3 regions of the Citrobacter sp. Cm046 genome follow, and region 2 is predicted to be linked to each of the others. Evidence: predicted binding sites of a transcription regulator. Region 2 holds the regulator's gene; each other region holds the start of a gene.

Region 1 (10,014 bases), on a different contig from region 2:
TGAATACCATTACCTTAACGCCGGGCCATCTGAGCTTTGCACAGTTGCGCGATATCTGGCAGCAGCCGGTACAGTTGAGACTGGATACCAGCGCGGTTGACGCCATTAATGCCAGTGTGGACTGCGTCAATAAAATTGTTGCCGAAGGCCGCACGGCTTACGGCATCAATACGGGTTTTGGCCTGCTGGCCCAGACCCGTATTGCCACTGAAGATTTGCAAAATCTCCAGCGTTCGCTGGTGCTTTCTCATGCGGCGGGCGTCGGTGAACCGCTGGATGATGCGATGGTGCGTCTGATCATGGTGCTGAAAATCAACAGTCTGGCGCGCGGTTTCTCCGGTATTCGCCTGAGCGTGATTGAAGCGCTGATTGCACTGGTGAATGCGGAGGTTTACCCGTTGATCCCGGCGAAAGGCTCGGTCGGGGCATCGGGCGATCTGGCTCCGCTGGCGCATATGTCGCTCACCTTGTTGGGTGAGGGTAAGGCACGCTGGCGGGGAGAATGGCTTCCGGCCGCAGAAGCGCTGAAGAAGGCCGGGCTGGAGCCGATCACGCTGGAGGCGAAGGAAGGACTGGCGTTGCTGAATGGTACACAGGCATCCACGGCTTTTGCTCTGCGCGGGTTGATTGAAGCGCAGGAACTGTTTGCCTCGGCGACAGTATGCGGGGCGCTGACCACCGAAGCGGTGCTGGGCTCCCGACGTCCGTTTGATGCCCGTATTCATGCCGCCCGGGGACAGCGTGGGCAAATTGATGCCGCCTCTCTTTATCGCCACGTGCTGACCGATTCCACAGCGCTTTCGCAGTCGCACCATAACTGCGAAAAAGTGCAGGATCCATATTCTTTGCGCTGTCAGCCGCAGGTGATGGGGGCGTGCCTGACGCAAATGCGCCAGGTTATGGAGGTGCTGCTGGTGGAAGCCAATGCAGTTTCAGATAACCCGCTGGTGTTTGCCGAAGAGGGCGATGTTATTTCTGGCGGCAATTTCCATGCGGAACCGGTGGCGATGGCGGCGGATAATCTGGCGCTGGCGATTGCGGAAATAGGTGCTTTATCAGAGCGACGTATTGCGTTGATGATGGATAAGCACATGTCACAGTTACCGCCTTTCCTGGTCAAAAACGGCGGGGTCAACTCCGGCTTTATGATTGCTCAGGTCACCGCCGCCGCGCTTGCCAGCGAGAACAAAGCACTGGCGCACCCGCACAGCGTAGACAGTTTGCCGACCTCGGCTAACCAGGAAGACCATGTGTCAATGGCGCCTGCGGCCGGTCGTCGACTGTGGGAGATGGCGGCCAATACGCGCGGGGTGATTGCCGTGGAGTGGCTGGCGGCCTGTCAGGGAATCGATTTACGAGAAGGACTGACCTCAAGCCCGCTGCTGGAACAGGCGCGTCAGGCATTGCGTGGACAGGTTTCACACTATACACAGGACCGTTTTTTCGCCCCGGATATTGAGTGCGCGACCGAGTTGTTAGCGCAGGGAACCTTGCTGAAGCTGGTGCCCGAGTTTCTGTAAGAAAATGCCGGATGGCGCTGACGCTTATCCGGCTCAGAGATTAACTGAACAGTGCGGTGATTGACGCGCTGGCGAGCGAGTGGAAATGGACGTTAAATCCGACCATCGCTCCGCTGGCGCCCTCATCAACATCAAGACGCTCCACATCCAGCGCATGAACCGTAAAGATATAACGATGCGTTTCTCCTTTTGGTGGCGCCGCGCCGCCATAGCCCGCTTTACCAAAATCCGTGCGTGTCTGAATGACTCCCTCCGGCAGCGCAACCAGACCGGAGCCGAATCCTTGTGTCAGTACACGGGTATCTGCAGGCAGGTTGACTACCACCCAGTGCCACCAGCCGGAGCCGGTTGGCGCATCAGGATCGTAACAGGTCACAACAAAGCTTTTGGTCCCGGCAGGTACATCATCCCATAGCAGATGCGGGGAGATATTATCTCCGTCATACCCCATACCGTTAAATACATGGCGATGCGGGAGCTTCTCCCCGTCGCGCAGATCGTTACTCATTAGTTTCATGCTGACTCCTCTCGTTAGCCAAAAAGTGTAGCCAGAAACCTCATAACTTACCGCCGATTATTGGCTAAAAAATGTTTCATTGCGCACAGCATCGTTCACGACCTGCGTCAGGCGACGCAGTTGATCTGGCTGGATAATGTACGGCGGCATCAGGTAGATGAGTTTGCCAAACGGCCGGATCCACACGCCTTGTTCAACGAAGAACTTTTGTAACGCCGCCATATTCACCGGATGCGTGGTTTCTATCACACCGATGGCGCCGAGTACGCGTACATCGGCGACATATGCGGAATCAGCTGCAGGTGCCAGTTCGCTGCGCAATTGTTCTTCAATAGCTGCGACCTGCGCACGCCACTCGCCTGTTTCCAGCAGAGACAAACTGGCGGAGGCGACGGCGCAGGCCAGCGGGTTACCCATAAAAGTCGGGCCGTGCATAAAGCAGCCAGCCTCGCCGTTGCTGATGGTTTCCGCAACCTGACGGGTGGTCAGAGTGGCGGAAAGTGTCATCGTCCCGCCGGTTAATGCTTTACCAAGGCACAAAATATCCGGCGCAATGTTGGCGTGTTCACAGGCAAACAGCTTCCCGGTACGGCCAAACCCGGTGGCGATTTCATCGGCAATCAGCAGGATCCCTTCGCGGTCGCACATCCTGCGAATGCGTTTTAACCATTCAGGATGGTACATGCGCATGCCGCCTGCACCCTGCACAATCGGCTCCAGGATAATGGCTGCAATCTCATGGCGATGCGCGGCCATCAAACGGGCAAAGGGCACGATGTCCAGCTCATTCCATTCGCCGTCCATCCGACTCTGCGGGGCTGGAGCGAAGAGGTTTTCCGGCAGATACCCTTTCCACAGGCTGTGCATTGAGTTGTCGGGATCGCAAACCGACATCGCGCCGAAGGTGTCTCCGTGATAGCCGTTACGAAATGTCAGGAAACGCTGACGAGATTCGCCTTTTGCCTGCCAGTATTGCAGCGCCATTTTCATTGCCACTTCGACGGCAACAGAGCCTGAATCCGCGAGGAAAACGCATTCCAGTGCCTCTGGCGTCATGGCGACCAACTGGCGGCACAGTGAAATGGCAGGGGCATGGGTAATGCCGCCAAACATCACATGTGACATGTCATCGATCTGCGTTTTCATTGCGGCGTTCAACTGCGGGTGGTTGTAACCGTGGATTGCCGCCCACCAGGATGACATGCCGTCAATCAGTCTCTCACCGCTGGATAAAATCAGTTCGCAACCTTCGGCACGCGCTACCGGATACACCGGTAACGGGGAGGTCATGGAGGTGTAAGGGTGCCAGATATGGCGTTGGTCAAAGGCAATATCGTCAGTTGTCATAATCGACTTGTAAACCAAATTAAAAAGATTTAGGTTTACAAGTCTACACCAAACTAACAACGAAACGTACACCAATATGGCTCACTCTTCTCGCTGGACAATGTCGCAAGTCACCGAATTATTTGAAAAACCCCTGCTGGATCTGCTGTTCGAAGCGCAACAGATCCACCGTCAGCATTTTGACCCGCGGCAGGTACAGGTGAGTACACTGCTGTCGATTAAAACCGGTGCCTGCCCGGAAGACTGTAAATACTGCCCACAAAGTTCCCGCTATAAAACCGGTCTGGAAACAGAACGATTGATGGAAGTTGAGCAGGTACTGGACTCTGCGCGTAAAGCCAAGCAAGCGGGTTCAACACGTTTCTGCATGGGGGCGGCATGGAAGAATCCGCACGAGCGCGATATGCCTTATCTGGAGCAGATGGTACAGGGCGTGAAAGAACTGGGACTGGAAGCCTGTATGACGCTGGGAACGCTGGATGAAACGCAGGCCCAACGTCTTGCCCGTGCGGGGCTGGATTACTACAACCACAACCTCGACACTTCGCCAGAATTCTACGGCAATATCATCACGACTCGTTCCTATCAGGAACGTCTTGATACGCTGGATAAAGTGCGTGAGGCCGGGATCAAAGTCTGCTCAGGCGGTATCGTCGGGTTAGGTGAAACGGTCACCGATCGCGCCGGGTTGTTGCTGCAACTGGCGAATCTTCCCACGCCGCCGGAAAGCGTGCCCATCAACATGCTGGTGAAGGTGAAAGGTACTCCACTGGCGGATAACGACGATGTGGATGCATTTGATTTTATCCGCACTATCGCTGTAGCGCGGATCATGATGCCGACCTCGTACGTGCGTCTTTCCGCTGGCCGCGAGCAGATGAATGAGCAAACTCAGGCGATGTGTTTTATGGCCGGGGCCAACTCTATTTTCTACGGCTGCAAACTGTTGACCACGCCGAACCCGAACGAAGATAAAGATCTGCTGCTGTTCCGCAAGCTGGGGCTTAACCCGCAGCAAACGGCGGTACTGGCGGGCGATAACGAACAGCAACAGCGTCTGGAGCAGGCTCTGCGTACGCCGGACACTGATGATTACTACAATGCGGCGACAGTATGACCTGGCAGCAAAAAATAGACGATGCGCTGGCGGTGCGTCGTTCTGCCGATGCCCTGCGCCGCCGTTATGCGGTGACGCAGGGGGCAGGACGCTGGCTACAGGCCGATGGTCGCCAGTATCTGAATTTCTCCAGTAATGATTATCTCGGTTTAAGCCACCATCCGCAGATTGTGTGCGCGTGGCAGCAGGGTGCAGAACGCTTTGGCGTTGGCAGCGGTGGCTCAGGTCACGTAAGCGGCTATTCCATCGCGCATCAGGCACTGGAAGAGGAGCTGGCGCAGTGGCTGGGCTATTCACGTGCGCTGTTATTTATCTCCGGTTTTGCCGCCAATCAGGCAGTCATTACCGCACTGATGGAAAAAAACGATCGTATCGTCGCCGATCGCCTCAGTCATGCTTCACTGTTGGAGGCCGCAAGCCTGAGCCCGGCAGTGTTGCGCCGTTTTAGCCATAACGATCCGCAGCATCTGGCCCGCCTGCTGGCTACCCCCTGTCCGGGGCAGCAACTGGTGGTGACTGAAGGTGTGTTCAGCATGGATGGTGACAGTGCACCACTGGCGGAAATCCACGCGGCGGCGCAACAGCATAATGGCTGGCTGTTGGTGGATGATGCGCACGGCATTGGCGTGACCGGTGAAGAAGGGCGCGGTTCGTGTTGGCGGCATCAGGTTAAGCCTGAGCTGTTGGTAGTGACGTTCGGGAAAGGGTTTGGCGTCAGCGGTGCGGCAATTCTCTGCTCTGACAGTGTAGCCGATTATCTGCTGCAGTTTGCCCGTCACTTGATCTACAGCACCAGTATGCCTCCGGCTCAAGCTCAGGCGTTGCGTGCTGCGCTGGCAGTGATCCGCAGTCGTGAAGGTGATGAGCGGAGAGCAAAGCTGGCGATGCTAATTCAACGTTTTCGGGCAGGTGTGGATACCCCAGATTTAAAACTGGTGAGTTCAGACAGCGCCATTCAGCCGCTGATCGTTGGTGATAACCATAAAGCCTTACGGCTGGCCGATGCCCTGCGCCAGCAGGGATGTTGGGTGACAGCAATCCGTCCTCCCACCGTACCCGCCGGTACAGCCAGACTGCGACTGACGCTGACGCAGGCACATGAAACCCAGGATATCGATCGTTTGCTGGAGGTATTGCATGGCGCTGGTTAATAAGCAAGCCATTGCGGCTGCGTTCGGACGTGCTGCTACCTATTATGAACAACACGCCGGGTTACAGCGCCAGAGCGCTGATGCGTTACTGGCGCTACTGGCGGGTCGTGAATATGCACATGTACTGGACGCCGGTTGTGGACCCGGACGCATGAGTCTTTACTGGCGGGAGCGGGGGTGTGATGTCACCGCCCTGGATCTTTCGCCTCAGATGCTGGCGGAGGCGCAACGACAAAATGTTGCCCATCACTATCTGATGGCGGATATCGAAGCCATTCCGCAGGATACAGCGACCTTCGACCTGGCCTGGAGCAACCTGGCTGTGCAGTGGTGTGGTGATTTACGCAGCGCGTTAAGCGAGCTTTACCGGGTTGTACGCCCTGGTGGGACGGTGGCTTTTAGTACGCTGGTACACGGCTCCATGCCGGAGTTGCGTCAGGCATGGCAGGCTGTAGATAACCGGGCGCATGCCAATAATTTTTTGTCTGTGGAGCAACTTAAAAATGCCCTGCATGGCTGGGATGCTGGCTACCACACCCATGCCGTGACGTTATGGTTTGACGACGCGCTGAGCGCGATGCGTTCGCTCAAAGGTATCGGAGCAACGCATTTGCATGAAGGTCGTGAACAGCGTGTGCTGACCCGCTCACAGCTACACCAGTTACAGTTAGCCTGGCCCTGTCAGCAGGGGAGATATCCGCTGACGTATCATCTTTTTTTGGGAGTGATTCAACGTGACTAAAACGTATTTTGTCACCGGGACGGACACCGAGGTAGGTAAAACCGTCGCCAGCTGCGCACTGTTACAGGCAGCCGCAGAGAGGGGGTACCGGGCAGTCGGGTATAAGCCAGTGGCTTCGGGGAGTGAAATGACCGCTGATGGCCTGCGTAACAGTGATGCTCTGGCGCTGCAGCGCAACAGTACGCTGGAGATAGAGTATGTGGATATTAATCCGTATACCTTCGCTGAACCCACTTCGCCACATATTATCAGCGCTGACGAAGGAAGACCGATTTTGGCCCCGGTGATGTCTGCCGGTTTACGTGCGCTTGAAGAGCAGGCTGACTGGGTGCTGGTGGAAGGGGCTGGTGGATGGTTTACACCGCTTTCGCCGACGCTGAGTTTTGCTGACTGGGTACAAACGGAGCAATTGCCGGTCATTCTGGTCGTTGGCGTGAAGCTTGGTTGTATCAACCACGCCATCCTGACCGCGCAGGCGGTGCTGCAGGCTGGCCTGACGCTTGCCGGATGGGTCGCTAATGACGTGATGCCGCCGGGTAAACGTCACGCTGAATATATGGCGACGCTGACGCGTTCTCTCCCGGCACCGTTGCTGGGAGAGATCCCATGGCTGGCGGAAGATCCGCTGCGGGTATCGACAGGGCAATATATCGATCTTAGCGTTTTATCTCTGGCGTCCCCCAGTCGTTGAGAAGCGGATCGTTGAGTTGTGTCATCGCTCCCTGTGCGACATTGCGCCCGCGATGCAACAGGCAATAGCAGTCGGCGACCCGGCGAATGAATGGCAAACTTTGCTCCGCAAGCATAATCGCGATGCCCAGCTCCTGGCTCAGCCGCACGATCAAATTTCCCAGCTTGTGGATATACGCTTGGCCCGTCCCCCGCGTCGGTTCATCGAGGATCAGCAGACGTGGGCGCGTGACCAGAGCGCTGGCGAGTGCCAGCTGGTACTGATTGTCATCTGACAATATCGCCCCTTTGCTGCGACGCAGAACGTACAACTGTGGGAAGAGGCGGTAAATATCGCTGCTGCTCATTGCCTCGCTTTCGCCAACTGCCTTACGCGCAATATGCAGATTCTCTTCTACCGTCAACTGCGAAAAAATACGCCGCTCTTGTGAAACGTAGCCAATACCCAGCGCGATGCGACTGGCCGCGGGGATTGGACGCAGATCGCGCGGTGGCGCACCGGCCTGATGCCAGAACATGGTGCCACTTTCGATAGGTAAATTACCGGTGATGCAATTCACCAGTGTGGTTTTTCCCATTCCTGGCAGTCCCAGCACGCCAGTACACTTACCGGGCATCAGGTCGAGATCCACATCCCATAGCGTGTGCTGATTACCGTAATAGTGATTCACTGCGCGAAGACTTAGCATAGATTTTCTCCATCATGATGTTATCCACCCCACGAGCAGGGAGTGGGTAGAAAAGTGCAAATCTCTTGCCAGAAGAGGAACCTGGGAGATAAACAGTGTGATAAGCGATTTGCGTACATCAAATGACAAAGCACAGAGATGATTTCCTGCACCAGGGTGCACATTGCCAGTGCTTGTGAGCGTCATAGTGGTGCAGATAGCAAAATGATGAAAATGCGAGCAAGATCTCGGCTGCTGCAGGTCGCTTCGTTAGCTGATAAATATCAAAAATTAGCGATAATTTTTTTTTATTACCCCAGAAAAGACCATAGATGTGTTTTCGCCAGGCGGCAGTCAGTACGGGCTGGAGGCAGTTATCCACTATTCCTGTGGATAACCTTGTGCATTAGAGTTAGAAAACACAATGTAAGCGAGAGAAGACGCGGCTTGCGACTAAATTGGTGCGAAAGACGTCTCGAGAGAATAGTCATTTAAATACAAATTGTTAGATAAAATCAATGGCTGTCGCAGAAGTGTCATGCGTTGCCACAAAACTTTCATCCGGTAGCTTGACAAATGTTAAAAAAGTCATTGGTCTGGGGATAACACATTTTTACTGGTGTTTTATCTCGTCAGCGCCAAAATTTTCGTCCACAGTGACGGGCTTTCTGATGGCGTAACAGATATATTCTGGCGCGTTACTGTTTTTTCATCCAGTATATTTTACTGGCAAAATGTACGACTGCGAGTAAAATTACACACCTGCCCGCCCATTGCTTCAGGTAGCTGCTCATGAGTAAACCGTTCAAACTGAATTCCGCTTTTAAACCCTCTGGCGATCAGCCTGAGGCGATTCGTCGCCTGGAAGAAGGGCTGGAGGATGGGCTTGCGCATCAAACGCTGCTGGGCGTAACGGGGTCGGGAAAAACATTCACCATTGCCAACGTGATAGCTGACTTACAGCGTCCCACAATGGTGCTGGCGCCTAACAAGACGCTGGCAGCCCAGCTATATGGTGAGATGAAAGAGTTCTTTCCGGATAATGCGGTTGAGTATTTTGTCTCCTACTACGACTATTATCAGCCGGAAGCGTATGTGCCGAGTTCTGATACGTTTATCGAGAAAGATGCGTCGGTAAACGAGCATATTGAGCAGATGCGACTGTCGGCGACCAAGGCGCTGCTGGAGCGTCGGGATGTGGTGGTCGTGGCCTCGGTTTCCGCGATCTATGGTTTGGGTGACCCGGACTTGTATCTGAAAATGATGCTGCACCTGACGGTGGGGATGATTATCGATCAGCGGGCCATTCTGCGCCGTCTGGCGGAGTTGCAATATACCCGTAACGATCAGGCATTCCAGCGCGGTACTTTCCGTGTGCGCGGTGAAGTGATCGACATCTTCCCGGCTGAGTCTGACGATATTGCGCTGCGCGTGGAGCTGTTTGATGAAGAAGTTGAGCGTCTGTCACTGTTTGACCCGCTGACCGGGCAGGTTGAATCAACCATACCGCGCTACACCATCTATCCTAAAACACACTACGTGACGCCTCGCGAACGCATTGTGCAGGCCATGGAAGACATTAAAGTCGAGCTGGCCGAAAGACGTAAAAACCTGCTGGCGAACAACAAACTACTGGAAGAACAGCGCTTAAGCCAGCGTACGCAGTTCGATCTGGAAATGATGAACGAACTGGGATACTGCTCTGGCATTGAAAACTATTCCCGTTATTTGTCCGGGCGAGGGCCAGGCGAGCCGCCGCCGACGTTGTTTGATTACCTGCCAGCCGACGGTCTGTTGGTAGTGGATGAGTCCCACGTCACCATTCCGCAAATTGGCGGGATGTATCGCGGCGACCGGGCGCGAAAAGAGACGCTGGTTGAGTACGGTTTCCGTCTGCCGTCTGCGCTGGATAACCGCCCACTGAAGTTTGAAGAGTTTGAAGCACTGGCGCCGCAAACCATCTATGTGTCTGCGACACCAGGTAATTATGAACTGGAGAAATCCGGTGATGAAGTGGTCGATCAGGTCGTACGACCAACCGGTCTGTTGGATCCGGTTATTGAGGTGCGTCCGGTAGCGACGCAGGTCGACGATCTGCTCTCTGAAATTCGTATCCGCGCGGCGATTAATGAGCGCGTACTGGTCACGACGCTGACCAAACGGATGGCGGAAGATCTCACGGAATACCTCGAAGAGCACGGCGAGCGAGTGCGCTATCTGCACTCGGACATCGACACCGTGGAGCGGATGGAAATCATCCGT
Region 2 (10,014 bases):
GGCGGGAAACGCTGCTGACCAGTGAGGAGATTGCGCGTTTGTATCAATGACACATCCAGATTGAGGCAGAAATCGCAGGTAGCGTCAGAATATCATCCGCGAGCTGGCCTTTGCCTTCTTTGTGCAGCCATTGGCTGGCATTGAGCAATGGCGAGGCTGGCAACACCACTTCACAGGCCTGGCCACGATTGATTGCTACCAGCACGCGCTGTCGGTTTAGTACTCGCACAAATACCACCACGTTATCCTCTGCGTAAATCACCTGACAACCGCCGTGGCGTAGCGCCTGACTCAGATGACGCATTTTAGCCAGCCGCTGATACAACGCCAGCAGGTCAGAATCCTGTTTGTCCTTCTGCCATGGGAACGGCTTGCGGCAAAACGGATCGTTATTACCGTCCAGCCCAACTTCATCACCGTAGTAGATACAGGGAACCCCCGGCCAGGTAAACAACCAGACTACCGCCAGAGGCAGGCGCGCGACATCTTTACCTAGCAGCGATTTAAAACGGGCCGTGTCGTGGCTGTCGAGCTGATTGAACATACGCAGTTGCTGCTGATGTGATAAACCTGCACGATAGTTATCCATCCACGCCATACAGGTTCGGGCATCAATAAACTGCGGATCGTAAGAGATATCGGTATTGGCAAGAAATCCCCATATGGGAAAGGTAAAGCCACGATAGTTCATCGCGGCATCTTCAGCATCAGCCTGCAACCACTGACGCGCATCACCGAAATGTTCGCCAACAATGTATGCTTCTGGCTGAGTTTCTTTAGCCGCCTGCGCGATCCCGGCAACATGCTGGAGGTTATTGCGCGCACCACCGGCTTCACCCAACATGTGTACGACATCAAGCCGCCAGCCATCCATATTCCATGGTGATTTTAACCAGTGACGGACAATGCTGTCTTCGCCGCGATAGATTTCATTCACCAGGCTTTCAGATGCAAAGTCCAGTTTGGGCAGGCTTGAATACCCCAGCCAGTCCAGCGCGACGCCTTCCGTTGAAAAATGGTACCAATCGCGCCAGGGGGAATGTGGGTTATGGCATGCTCCTTCCGTTCCCCGACTATGCCGGTCAAACCAGGCGTGCGAATCGCCGCTGTGGTTAAATACGCCGTCCAGAACCAGCCGCATTCCCTGCGCCTGTGTATTGTGTCGCAGGCGCAGTAACGCCCTGTCGCCACCAAACTGTGGATCAACATGACGATAATCTTCAGTATCGTACTTATGTACGCTTGGTGCGGTAAACACCGGGTTCAGATATAGCGCGGTTACACCCAACGTTTTCAGATAGGGCAGTTTCTCACTGATACCGTCCAGATCACCGCCATAGAACGTGGAACCGCCAGCCTGCGCAGTCAGCGGCTCATCCCACTCACGCTGCACAATATCCTGTCCTGCTGCATGGTGGTAATAAACGTTGTTCTGATACGCTTCACGTGACTGGCTACGTGCAAAACGGTCCGGGAAAATCTGATAGAAAATCTGATCGGCCACCCATTGCGGTCCGTTATCCGGCACATCCACGGCGAACTGTTCCAGACGTGCTGGCGGAATACGGCTGAATCCCTGCGGGGTAAACCACAGCTGACGATCAAGCCACAACAATTTAAAGCTATAACGCCGACGAGGTTGACCGCTGGAAAGATCGATTGCGGCTCGCCACGCAGTAACGCCAGGCTGAGGCTGGCTGCGCTGCTTACGCATAATCAGCGAAATCTCTTCGTTATCATTTTCCGCGCGTAGCGTTATACGTTGGGGAGGATTATCTCCCGCCAGCCATAACGTAATCGTCAGTTGATCTTTGTTTTGTTTAACAAATGGGGCAACCGGAAGGTGCCAGGCGTTCAACATCACGTATCCCCTTTGATGAAAATGAAGCCACCTTGCCATAGCGAAGTGCAGGATCACTCATCATCTTAACGTTTATTGGGGGAGGAGTTCGGGGGAGGAGATTTCGCCGGATGGCGCTACGCATCTTTGGCCTACACACTCTCGAGTAGGCCAGATAAGACATAGCGGTCATCCGGTAAAAAATTACTGTGCTTCAGCCAGTTGACGCTCGCGACGACGCTTAAATACCCAGCCAACCAACAACAGGATAATCCACGCGAAACCAACGTAAAGCGAAATACGAGTATCCGGGTGGTAACCGATGAGCGCGATAATAAAGACCAGGAAAATCAGGCCAACAACGGTCGTCGTCACTCCGCCAGGCACTTTGAATTTCAGCGCCTTAACCTCTTCCGGCGGCAGACGGCGGCGGAAGGCAATCTGCGACAGCAGAATCATAATCCACACCCATACCGTGGCAAACGTTGCCAGTGAGGCAATCACCAGGAAGACGTTTTCCGGCATGATGTAGTTGAGATAAACCGCAAACAACAGTGCGAATGTCATCACCATCACCGTCACCCACGGCACACCGCGACGTGAGGTTTTAGCAAACATTTTCGGCGCGCTGCCCTGCTCCGCCATACCGTGCAGCATACGGCCTACGCCAAAGACGTCAGAGTTGATCGCCGACAACGAAGCGGTCAGCACCACAAAATTCAGGATGCCGGCGGCAAAAGTAATCCCCATGTGCTGGAAAGTCAGTACAAACGGGCTTCCATCTGTGCCGACCTGGTTCCACGGGTAGATGGACATAATGACGAACAGCGTGCCCACATAAAACACCAGGATACGAATCGGTACAGAATTGATAGCGCGCGGGATAGATTTTTCCGGGTCTTTTGCTTCACCTGCGGTAATGCCAATAATCTCAATCCCGCCATAGGCGAACATTACCATTTGCAGCGACATCACCATACCGAGCCAGCCGTTGCTGAAGAAGCCGCCGTTACTCCACAGGTTGTGGATGCCGGTCGGTTGCCCACCGTTGCCAATACCCCAGATGATGATGCCGAAACCAGCAACAATCATGATGATAATAGTGGCGACTTTAAAGAATGAGAACCAGAACTCCAGTTCACCAAACACCTTCACGCTCATCAGGTTAATGGCGCAGATAATCAATACCACGCTGAGGACCCAAATCCAGTGCGGTACGGCCGGGAACCAGACGCCCATATAAATACCGAAGGCAGTAACATCGGCGATGGCGACAATCAGGATTTCAAAACAGTAGGTCCAACCGGTAATGTAGCCCGCGAGAGGCCCGAGGTTTTCCTGCGCATAGCGCGAGAAAGAGCTGGCTGCAGGGTTATGAACTGACATTTCGCCCAGCGCACGCATAATTATGTACGCCGCCACGCCACCGATAAGATAGGCCAAAAGTACGCTTGGCCCCGCCATTTTGATGGCATCGGCCGAACCATAAAACAGCCCGGTACCAATTGCTGAACCTAATGCCATAAAGCGAATGTGCCGGGTGCTCAGCCCACGCTTTAGCTTGTTATTACTTTCCATCGATTCCTAACCTGTTAACACAATAAAAAAACCACGGGGCCATATTAATAGCCCCGTGGTTAAAACTTATTGTCAGTGATTTTAGTGTGCGCTGGAGGTCACTTGTCGACCCGCTGCGCGATCCCAGATTACTGCCAGGACCACCATCACGACTGTTGGCATCAACCACGCCAGACCTTGTTCCGCCAGCGGTAAACGCTGGGTCCAGGCCGGTAAGATGTCGCCAATTGCAGAAGCTTTAATGCCATCAAGGATACCAAAAATCAGGCTGATAAACATCGCAGGTGCAATGACACGGGAAGAATTATGCCACCATGAGCGGGTAAAGCTTAATACAACCAGTGCGATGCATGGCGGATAGATAGCCGTCAGCACCGGAATGGAGATCTGAATCAGGTGGCTCAGACCCAGGTTCGATACCACCATCGAGAAGCCGCCGAGGATAAACACCAGCGTACGATAAGACAGCGGCACATACTGGGCAAAGAACTCAGCGCACGCACAGGTCAGGCCAACTGCAGTCACCAGACAAGCAATAAAAATCAGTGCGGCCAGCAAGAAGCTACCTGCGCCACCGAAGGTATGCTGAACATACGCATGCAGAATCGCAGCACCATTAGCAGACTGATCGACCAGCGTCGCACTGTCAGAACCCAGGCGGAACAACGCGAGGTACAACAGCGTTAAACCCACACCAGCCATCAGACCCGCCCAGACGGTATAACGGGTCAGCAGACGCGCTTCAGTAACGCCACGCGAACGAGCGGCGTTAACAATAACAATACCAAAGACCATCGCACCCAGCGTATCCATTGTCAGATACCCGTTCACGAAGCCATTAGAAAACGCTGCGGTTTCATAGGCTTCCATGGCGTTACTGATCGGGCCCGCAGGCCAGACAATCGCTGCAACAGAAAGCACAACCAGCGCAATAATTTTCAGCGGCGCAAGGAAGTTCCCCACCGTATCCAGCAGTTTGCCCGGATAGAGCGACACCAGAATAACAATCGCGAAATAAACCACGCTATAGATAAACAACGGCAGCGCCGAGTCACCAGTCAGCGGAGCAATTCCCACTTCAAAAGAGACTGTCGCGGTACGCGGAGTAGCAAATAACGGCCCTACCGCCAGATAACACACGGTAGCCAGCAGTAAACCTGCTACTTTGCCGATCGGGGTGCTCAGGCTGTCTACACCGCCACCGACTTTCGCCAGCGCTACAACGGTAAGCACCGGAAGACCAACGGCGGTAATCAAAAAGCCAAAAGCCGCAGTCCAGACGTGTTCGCCGGCCTGCAAACCAACCATTGGGGGGAAAATGATGTTACCTGCACCAACGAACAGTGCAAATGTCATAAATCCCAGGGCGATAATATCGCGTGATTTTAACTGATGGGTCATAAAGTCTTACAGCCTGTGGATGTGGTGTTGAAAACGTTTAATTTTCTGCCGTTCCCTGAGGGACAATACAGCGGCATTTTTAATCAATTCCAGCGGGATATCCTCCCAACCAGACGCAGCGAAGAATAGTTTTTCGATTTACCGCGTAAATGCAGTCGGTATGACAGCACTTGGTGCGCAATTTAAACGCTTATAACGTTTTAAAGCAAGGTGGGATCTAAAAACCAGAACAATATAGTGATATGAAAAATAGAACCAGCACAAAACACCATTCCCGTGAAAAAGTCATGGGCAATAATGCGAACAAAAAACAATCAAACGTCGTAAAATTCAGGATGTCATTATTGACGATGATGAAAAAAGCCAGCTTGCGCTGGCTTTTGGAAAGTTAACATTACAAATGAGCGTTAGCGGTTACTTTTGGCAATTAAACGTTCCGGGAGTATGAAACTAAACCGCGTTCCTTTTCCTGGTGCACTGTCGATAATCAACCGACTGTCATGATGATTTAACGCATGCTTCACGATCGCCAGCCCTAATCCACTACCGCCCGTTTGCCGGGATCGCGCTTTATCCACGCGATAAAATCGCTCAGTCAGACGCGGGATATGCTCAGAAGCAATGCCGGGGCCGTTGTCTTCGACGCTGAACTCAGCGCCTTGGGTCACATGCTGCCAGCGCACGGTGATATGCGTTCCCGCAGGGGTATGGTTGACCGCGTTATAGATAAGATTCGAGATAGCACTGCGCAGTTGCTCCTCATTACCCAACACACTTAGCTGGCTATCAACGTCAAAGGTAAAGGTGTGTTTATTCTGGCTCAGCGTTTGCGCCTCATGTTCAACCACGCGCAGTATCACCGGCACATCGACTTTTTCATTCAACAGCAGCGCTGGTGCGGCCTCGATTCTCGACAATGTCAGCAGTTGCTTAACCAGCCCTTCCATACGCTGTGTTTGCTCACGCATGGTGTGCAGCGCTTTTTCTCGCGTTGCACCTTCCAGGGGATGTTCCTGCATCATTTCCAGATAGCCTTGCAGCACCGTGATTGGTGTACGCAGCTCATGGCTGGCGTTGGCAAAAAAGTTACGCCGCGCACCTTCCAGTTGGTGCATCTGGGTGACATCACGCGCCACCATCAGCAATTGCTTATCGGTATAGGGCATCACGCGAATTTCCAGATGTCGTCCGGTATTGAGAACCAAATTGATCGGTCGACTAAAGTCGCGCGTTTTCAGGTACAACGTGAATTCCGGGTAACGCAGCAGGTTAAGAATATTTTGGCCGCTATCGTCCGGCCAGCGTAATCCCAGAACCTGCTGCGCCAGGCCATTACACCAGAAAATACCGCCCTCTTCGGTAGTCAGTACAACCGCGTCGGGGAGTGATTCAGCCCCACTACGAAAGCGTTTGATCAGATTACCCAGTTCACGACGGCGCTTCTTGTTACGTAGCTGCATTTGATGCAAACCGTACAGCAACGGTTCCCAACTGCCTCGCCCCGGCGGTGGTGTCATACTCCTGTCGACCCACAACCACCAGGACAAACGTAATAAATTCCAGAAATGCCAGACAAGCAGGCTTGTTACCGACGCCAGTAAAAACCAGGGCAGATAACCGAAAAAAGCACTAAGGATAAAAGCCGGTATGCAGCAAAGTATCAGCTCCAGTACCAGCCTTCTCCATGACAATCGTTCAAGCAAACGTCATACTCCATTTACAGCCAGGTCCATTAGGCTTGTATTCTTACCAGTCAGAAGCGGGTCGAAAAACGATATCCCGTCCCACGCACCGTCTGCACCATGCGATCGTGTCCGCTGTGCTCCAGCGCCTTGCGCAACCGGCGGATATGCACATCTACTGTCCGGTCTTCCACGTAAACATTGGTGCCCCAGACATGATTGAGTAATTGCTCGCGACTGTAGACGCGCTCAGGGTGGGTCATAAAGAAATGCAATAACTTGAATTCGGTGGGTCCCATATCAAGCGGATCCTCGCCGGTCATCACACGATGCGAGGTTGGATCCAGGCTCAGGCCCTGCATCTCAATGACCTCTTCAACCGCCATTGGCGAAATACGACGCAAAACGGCTTTAATACGCGCTACCAGTTCCTTGGGAGAAAACGGCTTAGTGATATAGTCATCTGCACCGGTTTCCAGACCACGCACGCGGTCCTCCTCTTCCCCTCTTGCCGTCAGCATCATCACAGGAATGTCCCGCGTCATCGCTTCTCGCTTGAGATGTTTAATGAACTGCAGACCCGACCCGCCCGGAAGCATCCAGTCCAGCAGGATGAGATCCGGCCAGGGTTCATTAAGTTGGTTCACAGCACTGTCATAGTCTTCGGCTTCTACGGGATGAAAACCGTTTTGCTCGAGCACGAAGCAGACCATTTCACGAATTGGAGCTTCATCTTCTACGACCAGAATACGTCTCGCCATGATTTGCCCTGTTTTTTAATTAACTCGTTTATCATCAATACGGTGTCATTATGCGTCAGATTTATGACAGATTTATGAAAAGATAGTCCAGGTTTAACGAAGGTTGTTGAATTATGACAGCCCGGAGGCAAGATATTACCGTCCTGCAAAGGTTATAATCCTGTTCACGTTTTTTGCCATGGAACACTTATGCGCATCCTTCACACGTCTGACTGGCATCTGGGCCAAAACTTCTACAGCAAGAGCCGCGCCGCTGAGCATCAGGCCTTTCTCGACTGGCTTCTGGATACGGCACAATCCCATCAGGTGGATGCGATTATTGTGGCTGGCGATATTTTTGATACCGGCTCTCCCCCAAGCTACGCCCGTGAGCTATACAATCGCTTTGTTGTAAATCTGCAACAAACAGGTTGTCATTTGGTGGTGTTGGCAGGAAACCACGACTCTGTCGCCACGCTCAATGAATCCCGCGATATTCTGGCGTTTCTGAACACCACGGTGGTCGCCAGCGCAGGTCATGCGCCACAGATACTCCAGCGCCGCGACGGCACACCGGGTGCGATATTATGCCCGATCCCTTTTTTACGTCCACGCGACATCATCACCAGCCAGGCAGGACTCACAGGCGGAGAAAAGCAGCAGCATCTGCTGGGAGCCATCACCGACTATTATCAACAGCAATATGAGGACGCCTGTAAGCTACGCGGCGACCAGAACCTGCCCATTATTGCGACAGGGCATCTGACTACCGTCGGTGCCAGTAAAAGTGACGCCGTTCGTGACATCTACATTGGCACGCTGGATGCATTTCCGGCACAAAATTTCCCGCCAGCGGATTACATCGCGCTGGGACATATTCACCGGGCGCAGGTCATCGGCGGAACAGAGCATATTCGCTACTGTGGCTCGCCGATTGCGCTGAGTTTTGATGAGTGCGGCAAAAATAAATGCGTTCATCTGGTGAGTTTCGAAGAGGGTAAGCTGCGCGCGGTTGAAAACCTCACCGTGCCGGTTACACAGCCGCTTTCGGTACTGAAAGGCGATTTAGCGTCTATTACTGCTCAACTTGAGCAGTGGCGCGACACAGATCAGGAACCGCCCGTCTGGTTAGATATCGAAATTACCACTGATGATTATCTGCACGATATGCAGCGTAAAATTCAGGCCTTAACTGAAGACTTACCGGTAGAAGTCTTGCTGGTACGCCGCAGCCGGGAACAACGTGAACGTATTATGGTGAATGAACGACGCGAAACGCTGAGCGAACTGAGCGTGACAGAAGTCTTTGACCGCCGCCTGGCGCTGGAAGAGCTGGAAGAACCACAGCGCGAGCGCCTGAATCAGCTGTTCAGTACCACATTACAGACACTCGCCGGGGAGCATGAAGCATGAAAATTCTCAGCTTGCGCCTGAAAAACCTGAACTCCCTGAAAGGGGAATGGAAAGTCGATTTCACGGCAGAGCCGTTCGCCAGCAACGGCTTGTTCGCTATCACCGGTCCGACAGGGGCTGGAAAAACCACACTGCTGGATGCTATTTGCCTCGCGCTGTACCACGAAACACCGCGACTGAGTAACGTATCTCAGTCACAAAACGATCTGATGACCCGCGACACCGCAGAGTGTCTGGCGGAAGTGGAATTCGAAGTCAAAGGCGAAGCCTATCGTGCCTTCTGGAGCCAGAACCGTGCCCGTAACCAGCCAGAAGGTAACCTGCAGGTCCCACGCGTAGAGCTTGCCCGTTGCGCCGACGGGAAAATCCTTGCAGATAAAGTCAAAGACAAACTGGAGATGACCGCCACGCTCACCGGGCTGGACTACGGACGATTTACCCGCTCCATGCTGCTTTCACAGGGGCAGTTTGCCGCGTTTCTTAACGCCAAACCGAAAGAACGTGCCGAACTGCTGGAAGAGCTGACCGGCACAGAGATCTACGGCCAAATCTCGGCGATGGTATTTGAAAAACACAAAACGGCCCGCACAGAGCTGGAAAAACTGCAGGCGCAGGCCAGCGGCGTTTCGCTGTTAGCAACAGAACAGGTGCAATCGCTCACAGAAAGTTTGCAGGTACTTACTGACGAAGAAAAACAGCATATTGTCAGTCAGCAAACTCAGCAACAGCACCTCAACTGGTTAATTCGGCAAAATGAGCTACAGACGGAAATAAACCGCCATCAGCATGCGTTGCGGGTCGCACAAGAGGCGCAGGAACAAGCGCAGCCGCAGCTGGCGTCACTCAGCCTGGCACTCCCTGCCAGAGCATTACGCCCGTACTGGGATCGAATTCAGGAACAAACGGCTACACTCACCCAAACACGCCAGAATATTCAAGAAGTGAATGCTCGCTTACACCACAGCTTAGCGCTGCGCAGTCGCATTCGTCAGCATGCGCAAAGGCAATCCGTCATAATGTTAACCGCAAAACAGACGTTAACGAACTGGCTGGCCGAGCATGACCGTTTCCGTTTATGGAACAGCGAACTGGCGGGGTGGAAAGCACTCTTTGCCCAGCAGTCTGACGCCAAAAACCAGCTACGCCAGTGGCAACAGTTGCGGGAGAACGACACGCGTAAACTGGAGGCTCTTGCGCAACCGACGCTGTCACTTTCGGCTGAAGACGTATCCCTGGCGCTGGCGCAACATGCACAGCTTCGTCCGTTACGCCAGCGTCTGAGCACGCTTCATGGGCAAATTGCCCCCAGGCAAAAACAGCTAACGCAACTGCGCACGACTATCCAACAGCGACAGCAGGA
Region 3 (10,014 bases), on a different contig from region 2:
AAGTAAAACGGCGCTGGATAATCTGGACGCGATCCTGGATGTGGAAGGTATCGATGGTGTTTTCATCGGTCCGGCAGATCTCTCTGCGTCTTTAGGTTATCCGGATAACGCCGGGCACCCTGAGGTGCAGCGAATCATTGAAGAGAGCATCCGCCGCATTCGTGCAGCCGGAAAAGCAGCGGGATTTCTCGCTGTCGATCCGGCGATGGCGCAAAAATGTCTGCAGTGGGGGGCGAACTTTGTTGCCGTAGGCGTGGACACGATGCTCTATAGTGAAGCGCTGGATCGCAGGTTGGCGATGTTTAAATCTGACAAGGCTGTGCAAAAGCTCAAAAGCAGTTATTGATACTTGCTTGCCCGATGGTGGAATACCATCGGGCAGCAGCGAGCAGCGTTAACCCAATGCTTTGGCAAGCAGAGTGATCGGATGTTCACAGCGCTTGCTTGTAGACATCTCAATCTGCCATTTACAGGTTTCGCAGTCGGTAACGACGATATCCGCACCGCTTTCTTCGATCTGGCGGAACAGGGGGGCGCCAATAGACTGTGATGTCGGATAGTTTTCTTTTTTGAAGCCATAAGTTCCGGCGATCCCGCAGCACTGAGAATCCAGCACTGTCAATTCAAGCCCCGGAATTTGTCGTAGCAGCTCCAGCGTGTAGAGCGTCCAGCCCATTTTCTCCATATGGCAGGGAGTGTGATAGACCACTTTCAGCGGCAGCGTTTTCAACGGCAGCGTTTTGCCTTCATCCAGTTTGCGCCACAGCCAACGGGTGGCCAGCTCAATATGTTCGCGCAGGCCTGAGTTGTCGACATCCAGCACTTCCGGGTATTCATCGCGCAGCGCAAAGGTACAGGTTGAAGAGGTGGCGATCACCGGAATGCCTTTCCCGTCAATGGCTTCTCTGAGTGAGGCCACATTACTTACCGCTTGTTTACGTGCTTTATCGGTAAAACCATTGGCGATCAGCGGAACACCGCAGCACTTCTCTTTACTCAGCAGTTGTACGCCGGTACCCATCGCGTTCAGCACTTTAATCAGATCTTTGCCGAGCTGGGGATGGTTGTAGTTCACAAAGCAGCCGTGGAAAAAGGCGACCTGATCCTGATACTGTGCCTGCTGGGCAGCAACGCTGCGATACCAGCGGCGGAATGTACCAAAGGAGTACTTCGGCAGCGTACGACGGTGATCGATTTTTAGTGCGTAATCAAGAAGCTGGCGTACCGGTTTCAACGACGTGGCGGTGTTGACTATCGGCGCAAACGGCGTGGAAACACTGCCCATCAAATCGGTATGGCTTAAGACAAAGTTACGGAGTGACGGGCGCGTCGTGTCGTATTTGGCGCGCGCACGCTGGATAATATCGCCAATTTTCACATCTGAGGGGCAGGCGACTTCGCAGCGTTTGCAGTTGATGCAATATTTCAGTGCATCGTCATATAACGCACCATCTTTCAGACGCAGACGTTCACCGTCCGGACCAGCCTGTTTGGGGCCAGGATAGCTCGGGTTTACACGACTGACCGGGCAGGCGGTGGTGCACACTGTGCATTTGATACAGCTTTCAAAACGTGTGTCGCTCATTGCAGGCCTCCTGCACGTTTCGCAATATGATGTGCGGCATGCAAGGCGCTAACTGCGCATACGCCGCCTCCACAACCCTGTGCGATAGGGTCAAATCCGCCAAGTACAGAACCGATGGCAAACATGTTCTCTACTGTTTTTCCCGCAAGAGCAGGGCGCAGTGCGTCATCCGTTGTCACGCCGAACTGTTGCCACGGTTGTGGATCGAATACATCACGCTGATACCACTCTGCTCGGGTCGCGGTTTGCTGGACATCCAGCCCCATAATCGGTTCGTGAATGGCCTCGCGAGTGGCGACCAGCCCGCTGCTAAAGAAACTGCCGCTGGCGAGTACAGCGAAGCGTGGACGCAATGGAATATCAGCATGGTTGCGGGTCCATATTTCGCTCACCAACCCGTCCTGGCAGGTGATTTTTTTCACTTCATCGCCAGGCATCCAGATCCCACCCTGGCGTACAAACTGGCGCTGCAACTGATTATGCAGACGCATGCCCAGGACTGAAGGCGGCAGGGTTGGCAGTAAATTAAGCGAACAGGGGAGACGATCGTTGAGCCATTGCCAGAGCCGGGAGTCAGCCAGTCCGAAGCAGGCTGGCATAATGATCATGTCGCAGGTTTTTGCTATCGGCAGCAGCGCGTCGTAAAGCAGCGGCCATTTGTCTTCGTTATCCAGCAGGCGTGCGATGTTAACGGCGCGAAACTCGGTTGGGTTGTCGCGCAGAACATCCAGTTCCGGCAGATCGATTTCAGCCGTTTCGACGCTGAGGTTGCGCTGCTGTAATGAGGCGGCAGCGAGATGTGCCTGAAAATCCAGCAGACCGCTAATGCCTACCACGCAGATGCGCTGAGCTGACAGTGGCCAGACCGGGACTTCCGGCGAGCTTAACCAGGTTGAACGCAGGGTCCCCAGCGGTGTTACACGCTGATGCGCCTGGTGAACGTCCCCCTGCAAACGTGCTCCGGATCCTTCCAGCAAAGTCTGTGCCTGTTGTGCCAGTTCCAGCACATTTTGTGTTCCGATAACGCTATAAGGATGCGCAGGAGCCTGAGTGCACAACGCGTTCAGCCCCGTCTCAATGTTAGTGACCGGTTGACCATCCGGCAGAGTGCTGAGCAAATCCAGTGAACCGGAGGAAAAATGCAGCGCGCTTTGGCCGCGAGTGACAATCGTGCAGCGCAACCCGCTTTTTTGCAGTTGCAGGCCGCACAGCAGTCCGGCGAGGCCGCCGCCGATAATGACGGTATCAAATTTCATCCTGGTGCTCCTTTTCCAGACCGCACAATCCCTGATAAACCCAGCGCGTGAATTCGCTTTCGCGTAACGCATCCCCCCAGGCGATAGGTTGCACGCCTTTCCAGCGCTCATTGAGGAACTCGGATAGCTGAGTGATGGATTGCGCCGCGGTGGTGACATTAAAACGTTGCAGCAAACCTGCGGCACGGCAGGCACACAGTTCACCCTGGCATGTCCCCATGCCGACGCGGGTGCGGCGACGTAAATCCAGCAGGCTGTTAACGGTTAAATTCTCGACGGCATATTGCACTTCTCCCGCCGTGACCGCTTCGCATTCACAGACCAGACTGCGGTGCTGACGACCTTCGCTAAGCCAGGCTGGAGTGCGATCGCCGTGACGGTATACCGCTGAGCCACGAAGTGGTGCTGGCAAAGAGATGACGCGTTTTAGCGTGTGCTCGGTAGATTCCTGCGACCCAGGCAGTGCGGTATCCGCCGTGGTACAAGGGCGGGAATTACCCAGTTTGCGACATACTGCGTCGGTCGCCCATTCCGCCATCAGGCGGTAGGTCATAAGCTTCCCGCCAGTGATAGTGATAAACCCATCCAGCCCGTCGCGTTCGGCGTGATCGAACAGCACAATGCCGCGGCTGACGTTGCGACCGCTAGGGTCATCATCACTGGCAACCAGAGGACGCACGCCGGAGTAAGCGCGTAAAATGCGCGTTTTCGCCATAATCGGTGCCAGCTTCTCGCCTTCACGCAACAGAATATCCACCTCTTCTGCGGTGACACGGTTGCTGTCGATATCGTCGTAATCAATGTGTTGTGAGGTCGTACCGATCAGCGAGATGGTATCGCCAGGCACCAGAATATCGGCGTCGGACGGCTTACGACAGCGGTTGATGACATGCTGGTTAATGCGATGATCCATGATCAGCAGCGAACCTTTCGCCGGGAACATGCGAATGCTCAGATCGGCATATTCCGCAATACGCTGACCCCAGATCCCGGCGGCATTCACCACTACCGGTGCATGCAGGGATTGCATCTCACCCGTAAGATGGTTACGTACGTTCACGCCGCAGACGGTCGCTCCTTCACGAATCAGTCCGGTCACTTCATGGGCCGTTAAGATCACGGCTCCGTGCTCGCGTGCGTCCAGCATATTGGCTGCGGTTAAACGGAAGGGATCCACGGTACCGTCCGGGACTTTTACTGCGCCAATCAGTTGCGGGTTTACCGCCGGTTCGATAATGCGCGCCTGCCGCGGGTCTATCGCTTCTGCGCGGATGCCCGCTTCTTCACAGGCGCGAATAAAGGTGGCCTGGAAGGAGAGTTCATCCTCCGGCAGCGTAATAAACAGACCGTCCGTCGGCTCGACGCAATGGCGGGCGATACGTTTCAGAATTTGGTTTTCGCTGATGCATTCGCGAGCAGATTCAGCGTCGGTGACGGCGTAGCGCGCACCGCTGTGCAGCAGACCATGGTTACGCCCCGTTGCGCCCGTAGCGATATCGTGGCGCTCTACTAAGATGACGCGCAAGCCGCGCAGGGCACAGTCGCGTGCGATCCCTGCACCTGTTGCTCCTCCACCAATGATAATCACGTCACTTGTTTGCGAGTCGCGAGTTTTCATTGTTTTTCCTCACAGTTCGTTTTTTATCATTTAGCCACATAAAAAACATGGATTGTTTGATTTCGCGCATAATCGCTCATAATTCGAAAATGAAACGTGATTCCGTGCGTCTTTATGAACATTTGTCATAAAACTGTAACAATATGTGCTGTAATTCACATTATTGCACCGAATGATTCCTTAACATCGCGGCCACACTGGGAGCGGTAGGGTTGTTACGACAAACTGCAGTGTTTCCTTCGAACGAAAGACGGCCACGGAGGCTACAATATGTTGAGCATTTTTAAACCGGCGCCACACAAAGCGCGTTTGCCTGCAGCGGAGATCGATCCGACCTATCGTCGATTGCGCTGGCAGATTTTCTTGGGGATCTTTTTTGGTTACGCCGCGTACTACCTGGTACGTAAGAACTTTGCCCTGGCGATGCCTTATCTGGTTGAGCAGGGTTTCTCTCGTGGCGATCTGGGCTTTGCGTTGTCTGGTATCTCCATCGCTTATGGTTTTTCGAAATTCATCATGGGGTCCGTTTCGGACCGCTCGAATCCGCGCGTTTTCCTGCCCGCTGGTTTGATTCTGGCTGCGGCAGTGATGTTGTTTATGGGCTTTGTACCGTGGGCGACATCGAGCATTGCCGTGATGTTTGTGCTGTTGTTCCTCTGCGGTTGGTTCCAGGGGATGGGCTGGCCGCCGTGTGGCCGTACCATGGTGCACTGGTGGTCACAGAAAGAGCGTGGTGGCATCGTTTCCGTCTGGAACTGCGCGCATAACGTTGGTGGTGGTCTGCCACCGCTGCTGTTCCTGCTGGGGATGGCCTGGTTTAACGACTGGAAAGCGGCGCTGTACATGCCGGCATTTGGCGCGATTGTTGTTGCCCTGTTTGCCTTTGCTCTGATGCGCGATACCCCGCAGTCCTGCGGTCTGCCGCCGATTGAAGAGTACAAGAACGACTATCCGGATGATTACAACGAAAAAGCAGAAGAAGAGCTGACTGCGAAGCAGATCTTCATGCAGTACGTTCTGCCGAACAAACTGTTGTGGTACATCGCCATCGCCAACGTGTTCGTCTATTTACTGCGTTACGGCATCCTTGACTGGTCGCCGACCTATCTGAAAGAAGTGAAGCATTTCGCACTGGATAAATCTTCCTGGGCTTACTTCTTATATGAATACGCAGGTATCCCGGGCACCCTGTTATGCGGCTGGATGTCGGATAAAGTCTTCCGTGGTAACCGTGGCGCAACCGGTGTGTTCTTTATGACGCTGGTGACTATTGCGACGATCGTCTACTGGATGAACCCGGCAGGAAACCCGAACGTTGATATGGCTTGTATGATTATCATCGGCTTCCTGATCTACGGCCCGGTAATGTTGATCGGTCTGCATGCGCTGGAACTGGCACCGAAAAAAGCGGCGGGTACGGCGGCAGGCTTTACCGGACTGTTCGGTTACCTGGGCGGTTCTGTGGCGGCAAGCGCCATTGTCGGTTACACCGTTGACTTCTTCGGCTGGGATGGCGGCTTTATGGTGATGATTGGCGGCAGCGTGCTGGCGGTTATTCTGCTGGTGGTCGTCATGATTGGTGAAAAACGTCATCACAAAGAGATGGAACTGAAGCGTAACGGGGGCTAATAGATGAAAACGACATTGAAAAGTCTCAGCGTAGCGCTGATGTTGACCGGTATGGTGGTCAGCAGTGCGGCCATCGCTGCAGACAAGATTGTGATTGCACACCGTGGAGCAAGCGGCTATTTACCGGAGCATACGCTGCCCGCAAAAGCGATGGCCTATGCGCAGGGTGCGGATTATCTGGAGCAGGATTTGGTGATGACTAAGGACGACCATCTGGTCGTCCTGCATGACCACTATCTTGACCGTGTAACCGACGTTGCCGAACGCTTTCCGGATCGTGCCCGTAAAGATGGACGTTACTACGCTATCGACTTTACGTTGGATGAGATCAAATCGCTGAAATTTACTGAAGGCTTCGATATCGAAAACGGCAAAAAGGTGCAGACATATCCAGGGCGTTTCCCGATGGGTAAATCTGATTTCCGCGTGCACACTTTCGAAGAAGAGATTGAGTTCGTTCAGGGATTAAATCATTCCACCGGTAAGAACATCGGTATTTACCCGGAAATGAAAGCACCGTGGTTCCATCACCAGGAAGGGAAGGATATTGCGGCTAAGACGCTGGAGGTACTCAAAAAGTATGGGTATACCGGCAAGGAAGACAATGTCTATCTGCAGTGTTTTGACGTCGCAGAGCTAAAACGCATTAAAAATGAACTGGAACCGAAGATGGGGATGGATCTCAATCTGGTGCAGTTGATTGCGTACACTGACTGGAATGAAACCCAGGAGAAAAAACCAGACGGTAGTTGGGTTAATTACAACTACGACTGGATGTTTAAACCGGGTGCGATGAAGCAGGTGGCAGAGTATGCGGACGGCATTGGGCCGGATTACCACATGCTGGTTGATGAGAAATCTAAGCAAGGCAATATCTCATTAACCGCAATGGTTCAGGACGCTCATCAGAACAAGATGGTTGTGCATCCTTATACCGTTCGTGCCGATCAACTGCCGGATTACGCGACTGACGTGAATCAGCTGTATGACATTCTGTATAACAAGGCGGGTGTTGACGGGCTGTTTACTGATTTCCCGGATAAAGCGGTGAGCTTTTTGAAAGAGAAGCGCTAAATGTGCCGGGTGGCGGCTTCGCCGTCACCCGACAAAACTACATTTCTATCTCAATATCCCCTTTTGCCCGACAACAGCAGGGCAAGATCTCACCTGGCTGAATAAAGGCTAAAGGCTCTGCAATCCAGTCCACCTGTCCTGCTACCAGACGCGTACGGCAGGAACCACAATAGCCCTCACGACACTGATATTCGACCTCAACATTGTGCGATTCGAGCACAGCGAGCAGGGAAGGATGTTCATCCTGGCACAACAACTGTGTGCCAGAAATGCGCAGGGTAATGCGGCCCATCAGAGCTGGAAATCACTCAGATCGTCGGTGTTCACTTCGGAGTCGATTTGGCCGACCAGATATGAGCTCACTTCCACTTCCTGTGGCGCAACCTGAACGTTATCAGACACCAGCCAGGTGTTGATCCACGGGATCGGGTTAGAGCGTGTCTGGAACGGCAGATCAAGTCCCACCGCTTGCATACGAATATTGGTGATGTACTCGACGTACTGACACAGAATATCTTTGTTCAGACCGATCATCGAACCGTCGCGGAACAGATAGTCTGCCCACTCTTTTTCCTGCAGTGCAGCATGTACAAACAGGTCGTAGCACTCCTGTTTGCACTCTTCGGCAATCTCTGCCATTTCCGGGTCGTCCACGCCGCTGCGTAACAGATTCAGCATATGCTGCGTACCTGTCAGGTGCAGCGCTTCATCGCGGGCGATCAGGCGAATGATTTTGGCATTGCCTTCCATCAATTCACGTTCGGCAAAGGCGAAAGAGCAGGCGAAGCTGACGTAGAAACGGATCGCTTCCAGTGCGTTAACACTCATCAGGCACAGATATAGTTTTTTCTTCAGCTCACGCAGGTTCACGACAATCGTTTTGCCATTTACCGTGTGCGTACCTTCGCCCAGCAGATGCCAGTAGCTGGTCATCTCGATTAATTCGTCGTAGTAGCTGGAAATCCCTTCCGCACGTTTCTGGATCTGTTCGTTGGTGACAATATCGTCAAACACTATCGCCGGATCATTAACGATGTTACGGATGATATGGGTGTAGGAGCGTGAGTGGATTGTTTCAGAAAACGCCCACGTTTCAACCCAGGTTTCCAGCTCAGGGATAGAGATCAGCGGCAACAGCGCCACGTTTGGGCTACGTCCCTGAATGGAGTCCAGCAGCGTCTGATACTTCAGGTTGCTGATAAAAATGTGTTTTTCATGTTCTGGCAGTGCCTGGTAGTCGATGCGATCGCGAGAGACATCGACCTCTTCTGGGCGCCAGAAGAAAGAGAGTTGCTTTTCGATCAATTTTTCGAAGATGTCATATTTTTGCTGATCGTAGCGTGCAACGTTCACCGGCTGGCCGAAGAACATCGGTTCCAGTAGCTGGTCATTTTTCGTCTGTGAAAATGTGGTGTATGCCATTGATGTGAATCCTTTGTGGTATGAGCGCCGGATGGCGGTGCAGGCACCGCGTCCGGCCTACAAACCGTGCAATCGTAGGCCGGGTAAGCGTAGCGCCACCCGGCATCATTCATCAGATCTTACATGCGCCGCTTTCGCAGCCATCGTCCTGAATGGACGGCACCAGATCATCCTGCGCATCTTCTGCACCGTCACGGGTGTTCTGATAGTACAGCGTTTTCACACCAAATTTGTAGGCGGTGAGCAGATCTTTCAGTAACTGCTGCATCGGCACTTTTCCGGACGGGAAGCGTGACGGATCGTAGTTAGTATTCGCTGAAATAGACTGGTCAATAAACTTCTGCATAATGCCGACCAGTTGCAGGTAGCCGTCGTTGTTCGGCATTTCCCACAGCAATTCATAGGCATTTTTCAGGTGCTCATAGTCCGGCACAACCTGGCGCAGGATCCCATCCTTAGAGGCTTTAATACTCACGTGGCCGCGTGGGGGTTCAATGCCGTTGGTGGCGTTGGAGATCTGCGAAGAGGTTTCGGACGGCATCAGGGCAGACAACGTGGAGTTACGCAGGCCGTGAGTCTTGATCGATTCACGAAGTTGTTCCCAGTCGTAATGCAGTGCTTCGCTGACGATCGCATCCAGATCTTTTTTGTAGGTATCGATCGGCAGAATACCTTTGGCATAGGTGGTTTCATTAAACCACGGGCACGCGCCTTGCTCTTTTGCCAGTTCGTTAGAGGCTTTCAGCAGATAATACTGAATGGCTTCAAAGGTTTTGTGAGTCAGGTTATTTGCGCTGCCGTCAGAGTAACGCTTGCCATTTTTTGCCAGCCAGTAGGCATAGTTGATCACGCCAATACCCAGCGTACGACGGCCCATTGCGCCACGTTTTGCCGCCGGAATTGGATAATCCTGGTAATCCAGCAGTGCATCCAGTGCGCGAACAGCCAGTACAGCCAGCTCTTCCAGTTCGTCCAGACTCTCAATTGCGCCGAGGTTAAATGCTGACAGCGTACACAGCGCAATCTCACCGTTTTCGTCGTTAACGTCGGTCAGCGGTTTGGTTGGCAGGGCGATTTCCAGGCACAGGTTGGACTGGCGCACCGGTGCGATGGCCGGGTCAAACGGGCTGTGGGTGTTGCAATGGTCAACGTTCTGAATGTAGATACGGCCAGTAGAAGCGCGTTCCTGCATCATCAGTGAGAACAGTTCGACCGCTTTTACGCGTTGCTTACGGATGCTGTCATCGTTTTCATATTGGGTGTACAGACGCTCGAACTCATCCTGATCGGCGAAGAACGCATCGTACAGACCCGGGACATCGGATGGGCTAAACAGGGTGATGTCGCCGCCTTTCAGCAGACGGGTGTACATCAGCTTGTTGATTTGCACACCGTAGTCCATGTGACGAACGCGGTTACCTTCAACGCCA

What was found. Region 2 encodes PhoB, which activates phosphate uptake and scavenging genes when phosphate is short. Its sites were predicted from a motif close to CTGTCATAAAACTGNCNNAT; they were not measured.
Region 1: uvrB (excinuclease ABC subunit UvrB) is a predicted target of PhoB. The motif match lies at 8,296-8,315, and genes of this name have one in related genera.
Region 3: glpT (glycerol-3-phosphate transporter) is a predicted target of PhoB. The motif match lies at 4,582-4,601, and genes of this name have one in related genera.

The regions. Positions count from the first base shown of each region.
Region 1 covers NZ_JAOWGP010000034.1:35,423-45,436, forward strand. The annotation lists gene hutH (histidine ammonia-lyase) at 1-1,520, shown strand, start outside; gene OGX98_RS05030 (kinase inhibitor) at 1,561-2,037, opposite strand; gene bioA (adenosylmethionine--8-amino-7-oxononanoate transaminase) at 2,095-3,384, opposite strand; gene bioB (biotin synthase BioB) at 3,461-4,501, shown strand; gene bioF (8-amino-7-oxononanoate synthase) at 4,498-5,652, shown strand; gene bioC (malonyl-ACP O-methyltransferase BioC) at 5,639-6,394, shown strand; gene bioD (dethiobiotin synthase) at 6,387-7,085, shown strand; gene OGX98_RS05060 (ABC transporter ATP-binding protein) at 7,051-7,773, opposite strand; gene uvrB (excinuclease ABC subunit UvrB) at 8,545-10,014, shown strand, end outside.
Region 2 covers NZ_JAOWGP010000036.1:176,248-186,261, reverse strand. The annotation lists gene OGX98_RS07540 (LysR family transcriptional regulator) at 1-50, shown strand, start outside; gene malZ (maltodextrin glucosidase) at 44-1,861, opposite strand; gene proY (proline-specific permease ProY) at 2,045-3,418, opposite strand; gene brnQ (branched-chain amino acid transporter carrier protein BrnQ) at 3,500-4,819, opposite strand; gene phoR (phosphate regulon sensor histidine kinase PhoR) at 5,227-6,522, opposite strand; gene phoB (phosphate response regulator transcription factor PhoB) at 6,573-7,262, opposite strand; gene sbcD (exonuclease subunit SbcD) at 7,452-8,654, shown strand; gene sbcC (exonuclease subunit SbcC) at 8,651-10,014, shown strand, end outside.
Region 3 covers NZ_JAOWGP010000043.1:197,948-207,961, reverse strand. The annotation lists gene yfaU (2-keto-3-deoxy-L-rhamnonate aldolase) at 1-346, shown strand, start outside; gene glpC (anaerobic glycerol-3-phosphate dehydrogenase subunit GlpC) at 395-1,585, opposite strand; gene glpB (glycerol-3-phosphate dehydrogenase subunit GlpB) at 1,582-2,841, opposite strand; gene glpA (anaerobic glycerol-3-phosphate dehydrogenase subunit A) at 2,831-4,459, opposite strand; gene glpT (glycerol-3-phosphate transporter) at 4,730-6,088, shown strand; gene glpQ (glycerophosphodiester phosphodiesterase) at 6,092-7,162, shown strand; gene yfaE (ferredoxin-like diferric-tyrosyl radical cofactor maintenance protein YfaE) at 7,200-7,454, opposite strand; gene nrdB (class Ia ribonucleoside-diphosphate reductase subunit beta) at 7,454-8,584, opposite strand; gene nrdA (class 1a ribonucleoside-diphosphate reductase subunit alpha) at 8,697-10,014, opposite strand, start outside.